Regions from separate parts of the Halomonas sp. MMSF_3323 genome, predicted to be linked through region 1. Evidence: predicted binding sites of a transcription regulator. Region 1 holds the regulator's gene; the other holds the start of a gene.
What was found. The regulator FNR, encoded in region 1, switches genes on or off when oxygen is low (the NO sensors DNR and NnrR bind a similar motif). The targets are predictions, from matches to a motif close to TTGATNTANATCAA.
Positions count from the first base shown of each region.

Region 2: a site for FNR is predicted at 2,526-2,539, ahead of pflB (formate C-acetyltransferase). Genes of this name have one in related genera too.

Region 1 covers NZ_JASHIT010000017.1:92,221-96,389, reverse strand. The annotation lists gene RBB39_RS10675 (heavy metal translocating P-type ATPase) at 1-427, shown strand, start outside; gene ccoS (cbb3-type cytochrome oxidase assembly protein CcoS) at 424-654, shown strand; gene RBB39_RS10665 (sulfite exporter TauE/SafE family protein) at 651-1,337, shown strand; gene fnr (fumarate/nitrate reduction transcriptional regulator Fnr) at 1,492-2,232, shown strand; gene ttcA (tRNA 2-thiocytidine(32) synthetase TtcA) at 2,393-3,352, opposite strand; gene RBB39_RS10650 (hypothetical protein) at 3,585-3,824, opposite strand; gene RBB39_RS10645 (3'-5' exonuclease) at 3,920-4,169, opposite strand, start outside.
Region 2 covers NZ_JASHIT010000033.1:31,815-35,983, reverse strand. The annotation lists gene pflB (formate C-acetyltransferase) at 38-2,314, opposite strand; gene RBB39_RS16315 (hypothetical protein) at 2,685-3,185, shown strand; gene RBB39_RS16310 (tetratricopeptide repeat protein) at 3,185-4,090, shown strand.

The DNA.
Region 1 (4,169 bases):
GGACAAGCTCGGGCACTTGAAGGCGCGACAGGCACAGGGTGAAAAGGTGGCCATGGTCGGTGATGGCATCAATGACGTGCCGGTACTGGCCGGCGCCGACCTTGCCATCGCCATGGCCGGGGCCAGCGACCTCACCCGCACCCGCGCCGATCTGGTATTGCTGGGCGAACCGCTCACGGGTATCGTCGAAGCCATCGAGGTGGCCGGTCAGACCCGTCGCATCATTCGCCAGAATCTGTCCTGGTCGGTGCTCTACAATGTCGTGGCGCTGCCCGCAGCGGCGCTGGGCTTCGTGCCCCCATGGCTTGCCGCCATCGGCATGTCACTCAGCTCGTTGCTGGTCATCGGCAATGCCCTGCGTCTGCGACGTGGACGCACCAGGCGGACCGCGACGCCTTCACCCGTCACCGCAAGCCCCGGCCCATGAGCATCCTTTACCTGTTGATACCCTTGTCGTTGATCCTGCTGGGCCTGGCGGTCTGGGCCTTCTTCTGGGCGGTGCGCAACGACCAGTTCGAGGACCTCGAAGGCCCCGCCTATCGCATCCTGTTCGAGGATGAGGACGACACTCGCGGTGCCGATGACGGCGCTTCCTCTTCCGAAACGCCTGCGCAGACATCCGATCGTGATCCATCGTCCAGAGGGCCTGAGTGAACCCTACCGGCCTGGAACTGCCTCCCATGATGGCGGCCTTCGTGTTTGGCCTGCTCGGTGGTGCACACTGTATTGGCATGTGCGGCGGCATCATGAGCGCTCTGACCTTTGCCATCCCCCCCAGCATGCGTCAACCTTGGCGGGTGAGCACACTTGTGCTCGGCTACAATGTAGGTCGTATCACCAGCTACTGTGTGGCGGGCGCTCTGGTTGCCACCCTGGGTTCGGTGATCGGCCTTTCGCCGACCCTGCGTGGCCTGATGCAGATCGTCGCCAGCCTGATGTTGATCCTGATGGCGCTTTACATTGCCGATCTATGGAAAGGCCTGCGTCACGTCGAGGCACAGGGACGTCACCTCTGGAGGTACCTGGAACCCGCAGGCAGACGCCTGTTGCCGGTGGTGCGTCTGCCCCAGGCGGTGGCGCTGGGCGCCATCTGGGGCTGGCTGCCCTGTGGCTTGGTGTACTCGATGCTGGCCTGGAGCCTGGCACGGGCCGAGCCCCTCGAGGGCGCACTGCTGATGGCGAGCTTCGGTCTTGGCACGCTTCCGGCGCTGGTGGTGACGGGCCTCGCCGCCAGACAAATGCAGGCCCTGCTGGCGCATCGGGCAACACGCCTTGTCGCCGCTGGCATGATCATCGCCTTTGCCGTCTGGCAACTTTGGACTGGGCTGCATCAATGACGCATCCTACCTCTAAGTTATTAATCCTAAAGAGGTAGACGCCACTTTTAGCTGATCTGAGGGTGTAGAATAGTGCCATCAACGTGCTGTACGGGCGACGTCTGTTCTCCCCATGGCCCAGTCAATATCGATCCCAGATCCACAGGAGCTGCGAATGAGTCCTACGGCCCAAGATCGGCGGCGTCCCATGCTGCATGAGACTCGCTGTGAGTCCTGCAGCCTGAGTTCCTTGTGCCTTCCGCTGTCGCTGGAGACCGCCGACCTCGAGCGCTTCGATTCCATCATCCGTCGTCACCCGCCGATCAAGAAAGGTACACGATTGGTCGAGCAGGGAGATCGCTTCACCAGCGTCTTCGCGGTCCGATCGGGGAGTCTCAAGCAGATCACCACCGAAGGCAGCGGCGAAGCTCAGTTGACCAACTTCTTCCTGCCCAGTGAACTGGTTGGCCTGGATGGCATCGACGACGGCCGCTATCCCGGCAGCGTGGTGGCGCTGGAGACCACCACGGTGTGCGAGATTCCCTTCGACCGCCTCGATGCGCTGACCCAGACCCTACCGGAGCTGCGTGCCCAGCTGTTCCGCACCCTGAGCAAGGAGCTGCGAGAGGACCGCCGGATGATGCAGCTGCTGTCACGCAAGACCGCCGATCAGCGCCTGGCCTGCTTCTTCCTCGGCCTGTCTGACCGCTTCCGCCGCCGCGGCTATTCACCGTTCAGCTTCCGCCTGTCCATGTCCCGCGCCGACATCGGCAATCACCTGGGGCTGGCGGTGGAAACGGTCAGCCGTATCCTCGGGCGTTTCCAGCAGCAGGATCTGGTGGCGGTATCGGGACGTGAGGTCAATATCCTCGACCTGACCGCGTTGTCGACCCTGGCCGACACCGAAGTTACCTGAGCGGGCCTGGCGGCAGTGTGCCGGGCTTGGCCAGCAGCGCCCGGTACCCAGGATCTGGAAAGCAAAGCGTAATAGATGGCGTGTGACAAGAAAGAGGCCGCATCCGGAGATGCGGCCTCTTTTGCTGTCATGGCGTCATGCACATTCGCTGTTGGCGAGATCAGCCGGCATCCACCACGTCGATGCGCCGGGCCTGGCGTTCGGCCTGTACGGCCTCCAGCCCCTCGAAGTCGAACAGTTGCCGATCCGCCAGCTGCGACGGCGCCACATTGGTCACCGCCTTGAACATGCTCTCGAGGCGCCCGGGATGCTTGACCTCCCACTCGGCCAGCATCTCCTTGACCACCTGGCGCTGCAGGTTGGGCTGGGAACCACACAGGTTGCACGGGATGATCGGGAACTCCATCGCCTCGCTGTAGGCCTGGATATCGGCCTCGCGGCAGTACGCCAGCGGGCGGATGACGATGTTCTTGCCGTCGTCGGAGAGCAGCTTGGGCGGCATCGCCTTGAGGCTGCCACCGAAGAACATGTTCAGAAACAGCGTCTCGAGAATGTCCTCGCGGTGGTGGCCCAGGGCGATCTTGGTCGCCCCGATCTCCTCGGCGAAGCCATAGAGAGAGCCGCGCCGCAGGCGTGAGCAGAGCGCGCAGGTGGTCTTGCCCTCCGGCGTCTTCTCCTTCACCACCGAATAGGTGTCGCGCTCGAGGATGTGGTAGTCCACGCCGATGCTGTCCAGATAGTTCGGCAGCACATGCTCCGGAAAGCCCGGCTGCTTCTGATCCAGATTCACCGCCACCAGCGAGAAGTTGACCGGCGCGTTGCGCTGAAGGCTGCGCAGGATCTCGAGCATGGTGTAGCTGTCCTTGCCACCAGACAGACACACCATGATCTTGTCGCCTTCCTGGATCATGCCGTAGTCGATGATGGCGTTACCGGCCTGGCGGCGCAGGCGCTTCTGCAGCTTGTTGAACTCACGCCGTGCCTTGGCCTGAACTTGGGCTTCCGTCTGATCGCCATCCGCAGCAGGGTCGGCCGGGCTGACGCCGGCATCGATCGAGAGATGGTCATCCTCGGGGGTACGGGGATCGAACAGGGTGGCGGAGGCGGACTGTGGCGACATGGGAGCGGGACATCACGGCTGAAAATGAAAGAGGCGCCAGTCTACCATCCGGACGCTTTAGTGGCGAAGAGGTCAGCGACCACTCACCCCGGCGAGGACAATAAGGGTGGGGCTTTTCGTCGGCAGCTCATCGGAAACCGCCAAGGACGACACCGCCGTAGTGGCGCCCTTGCGCGTCGTGGCCTGGTCTGGCCTGGCAAGTCGAAGAACGCAAGTGCCTGTCAGCCAGGCCCTAGACGACGTTCAGCGCCAGCAGATAGCGCACCACCACGCCCAGCAACAGCAGCAGGATGCCGGCACGTTGCCAGCCAAACTCGCGCACGGTCAGGGTCAGGCGCTTCTCCCAGAACTTGACCATGCCCCACAGGTCCCGGGTACGGCGATAGTACTGGAGGTAGGCCACCAGCACCGAGACCAGGCCCAGCGCCAGCAGCGTGGGCTCGAGAAGGGTCAACATGGCGTGCAGACTCATGACAGGATCTCCTTGCAGGTGAATGGTTGCCGGTGCGGGCGGCACCGGGTCAGCGCGGATGACGGCAACGGGTCAGCGCGGATGACGGCAACGGGTCAGCGCGATGGCGCCGTGAGTGCCCCGCTCTCCAGGCGCAGATGCATCAGCGCCGTGGTGACGGCGTCGCCCAGGGCCGTATGGCGTCCCATGATCGGGACTCCAAGTCGCTCTGCCAATTGTTCAAAGGTCGGCTGCACCTCGATTTCCGGGTGACTTCGGCGCAGCCGCTTGCGGTACTGCTGGGCCACGTCGATGGTGGCGTTGGGCAGCGAGAAGCCAAACTCCGCCTTCAGGTAGCGATCCAGC
Region 2 (4,169 bases), on a different contig from region 1:
GACCGCTGTCGCGGCCCCGGGCGAGACGACTGTCGGCTCAGAGCGTTTCGGTGAAGGTCCGGGAGATCACGTCGCGCTGCTGTTCCGCGGTCAAGGAGTTGAAGCGCACCGCGTAGCCGGACACGCGGATGGTCAGCTGAGGATACTTGTCCGGATTGACCACGGCGTCCTCGAGCATCTCGCGGTTGAGCACGTTGACGTTCAAGTGCTGGCCGCCTTCCTGACGCTCGCTGTGGTGGAAGTAACCGTCGAGCAAGCCGGACAGGTTGCTGCGCTGGGCGCCCTCGTCCTTGCCCAGCGCCCTCGGCACGATGGAGAAGGTATACGAGATCCCGTCCTTGGCGTGGGCGTAGGGCAGCTTGCCCACCGACGTCAACGAGGCCACCGCACCCTTGGTGTCACGCCCATGCATGGGGTTGGCACCCGGTGCGAAGGGCTCGCCGGCGCGACGACCGTCCGGCGTGGTGCCGGTCTTCTTGCCGTAGACCACGTTGGAGGTGATGGTCAGCACCGACTGGGTCGGCTCGGCGCCACGGTAGGTATTGAGCTTGCGGATCTTGTTCATGAAGGTCTCGACCAGCTCGCAGGCGATATCGTCGACGCGCGGATCGTTGTTGCCGAAGCAGGGGTAGTCACCCTCGATCTCGAAGTCCACCGCCACGCCGTCAGGATCACGCACCGGGCGCACCTTGGCGTACTTGATCGCCGACAGCGAGTCCGCCGCCACCGACAGCCCGGCGATGCCGCAGGCCATGGTGCGCTTGACGTCGAGGTCGTGCAGCGCCATCAGCGCCGCCTCATAGCTGTACTTGTCGTGCATGTAGTGGATGGCATTGAGGGCGGTCACGTACTGGCGGGCCAGCCAGTCCATCAGGCCATCCATGCGTGCCCACACCTCGTCGAAGTCGAGCACCTCGGAGGCGATCGGCTCACTCCTGGGGCCGACCTGGATCTTCAGCTTCTCGTCGACGCCGCCATTGATCGTGTAAAGCAGCGTCTTGGCCAGGTTGGCCCGGGCACCGAAGAACTGCATCTGCTTGCCGATCACCATGGGAGACACGCAGCAGGCGATGGCGTAGTCGTCGGAGGCGAAGTCCACGCGCATCAGATCATCGTTCTCGTACTGGATCGACGAGGTATCGATGGACACCTTGGCGCAGTAACGCTTGAAGCCGTCGGGCAATTGCTCAGACCACAGCACCGTGAGATTCGGCTCCGGGCTCGGACCCATGGTGTAGAGGCTATTGAGGAAACGGAAGCTGGTACGGGTGACCAGGGTGCGTCCGTCAAGCGCCATCCCGCCCAGGCATTCGGTGGCCCAGATCGGGTCGCCGGAGAACAGCTCGTCGTACTCAGGGGTGCGCAGGAAGCGCACCATGCGAAGCTTCATGATGAAGTGATCGACCAGCTCCTGGGCGCGGGCTTCGTCGATCACGCCTTGGCGCAGGTCACGCTCCAGGTAGATATCGAGGAAGCTGGAAGTACGTCCCAGTGACATGGCGGCGCCGTTTTGCGACTTCACTGCCGCCAGGTAGCCAAAGTAGGTCCACTGGATGGCCTCCTGGGCGGTGGCAGCCGGGACCGAGACGTCGAAGCCGTACTTGGCGGCCATTTCCTTGAGCTGGCCGAGTGCACGATGCTGCTCGGCGACTTCCTCGCGCAGCTGGATCACCGCCTCCAGGTCCTCGCCCTGTTCGAAGCGCTGCTGCAGCGAGGCAAACTGCGCCTGCTTGTCACGCATCAGGAAATCGACACCGTAAAGGGCGACCCGGCGGTAGTCACCGATGATGCGTCCACGACCGTAGGCGTCCGGCAGTCCAGTCAGCACCCCTGACTTGCGACACTTGAGGATGTCCGGGGTGTAGACATCGAACACCCCCTGATTGTGGGTCTTGCGAAATTCGGTGAAGACCTTCTTGACCTGAGGATCGAGTTCACGACCGTAGGCCTGGCATGAGCCCTCCACCATCTTGATGCCGCCGTTGGGCATGATCGCCCGCTTCAGCGGCGCGTCGGTCTGCAGTCCAACGATGGTCTCGAGACGCTGATCGATATAGCCGGCGTCATGAGCGGTGATGGTCGAGACCAGCGAGGTGTCGAAGTCCAGCGGTGCATGGGTGGCGTTTTCCTTCTTGACGCCTTCCATCACAGTGTCCCATAGCTCGCGAGTGCTGGCCGCCGGCTCGCTGACCAGGAAACGCTCGTCACCCTCGTAGGGGGTCACGTTGGCCAGCAAGAAGTCTCGTACGTCGACGTCCTTCTTCCACTCGCCCCCGGCAAACCCTTCCCACGCTTGCGCGAATTGCTCTTTCATCGACTTGCACCTCAACAGAGTAAATGACAACGCTAGTCCTGCATGCTGAGCGACGGCCATCCCTCGGAGATGGCAGCCGGCCCGCCTGTTCGGTGGCAGCAGCGGTCGCCGCATCGGAGGCGGCGGGTGTGCTGCACGCTTCTCGATCGGCGAAAAAACACCTGCCCTCGAGAGCACAATTCGACCTTAGCAGTAGTCCCGTCGCCCCTACTTGACCCGCATCATGGCGCCACAGGACAGCGATACAGCGCGAGCGAAGCGGCCAAGAAACCTGTACCAGGCCAATTTCGCGCGGCGAGGACGGCCGCCTGCGCTATGCTGACAAGGGCATACGTAGGCCTGAGCCCTGTCCCACCGCTGGGTGCCCGTGATGAACAGCTTTCCCACGCTTCTGGAGTACGGTCTGCCAGGCTTCGCCGTGGTGCTGCTGATCCTCGGCTACCACCTGCTCAACAAGACCCACACCCTGTTGCTCAATGAGCGCTCTGGCGAGACCCGAGAGGGCACCGAGTTGCGCATTCGCTATCTGCAGGAGATCTCCAAGAACGCCAGGCTGTTCATGGCGCTGAGTCTGCTGTTCTTCGTCGGTGGGCTGGCCATGGCGATGATGAAACCCTCGAGCCAGGTCAATCTTTCCATCGCCCCGCCCGAAGGCGTGCTGCCGGTCATCCGTCTGCAGGAGCGGGACATGCCGCTGGATGGCCGGGGCACGGTCGTGCTGAAGGTCCAGGACGACAATGTGCTGCGCATCTTGAACAACGATCTGCACGGCCGGCTGATCGCCATCGAGCAGGAGCGCGACGCCTTGAAGAGCCAACTGGCCGACGTCATCGCTGCAGCGGAGCGAGATTCTCCGCAGGTAGGCTTCTAATGAAGAACAGGCAGGGCGCCTTGGCGTCGCGCGCGATGGCGACAGACCTGGCCGGGCCAGCGAAGGGAAAACGACGGCGCCAACCCACGTCTACGATAAACGCCCTGCTGATCGTGCTGCTGAGCGTCGGGGTGGCGTGGCCGGTGGTTGCCCAGCAGGCCCCGCTGTCCAGGGCCAAGGCGCTGTTGCAGCAGGGTGACAACCAGGCCGCCCTGCGCGAACTACGCCCTCTGCTCGAAAGTCCTGATCCGCTGGCTCGGATGGAAGGCTTGAACGCCCAGGGCTGGATTCTCTATCGGGAAGGCCGCCACGCTGACGCCTCAGCGCTGTTCGAGCAGGCACTCAGGGCGAGTCAAGGTCATGACGGCTTGCGTGAGGTGCGCCTGAAGACCCTCAACAACGCCGGCATCAACGCCTTTTCCGCCGGTGAGCTCGACAAGGCTCGAAGCTACTTCGAGGCCGCCCTGGCCCTCGGCAGCGACGTGGCCCCGCGCTACCTGACCATCATCGCCCGCCAGGCGCCCATGCAGTCGGCCCAGCAGCAGGTCAGCGCGGGACGTGAAAAGCGCATCGAGCGCGACTTCGAGGGCGCGGTGGCCGACTACACCCGGGCGCTTGCGATCGATCCGAACAACAACGACGCCCTCTCCTATCGTGGCTACGCCTACTACCGATTGGGCCAGTACGACAATGCCCGAGCCGATATCGAGGCGGCCCTGGCGAGTTCTCCCCAGCGGCTGGACGCACTGATCAACCTGCTCAAGGTGAGCTGCGCCAGCGGCGATGACATCGATGCGGTGCTCAAGCGCCGAGGTCACGCCATCCAGCGCCAGCGCGAGGCCATGCTCGACGACAGGGAGCTTCAGCGCCAGTGCCCCGACCTCTTCGCCAGCCTGAAACGCTGAACAACCGCCATCGGCGCGGCAAGAACGACGCCTTGCAGTTGCCTGAACGCAGCGACGCCACCCGAAGGTGGCGTCGTGG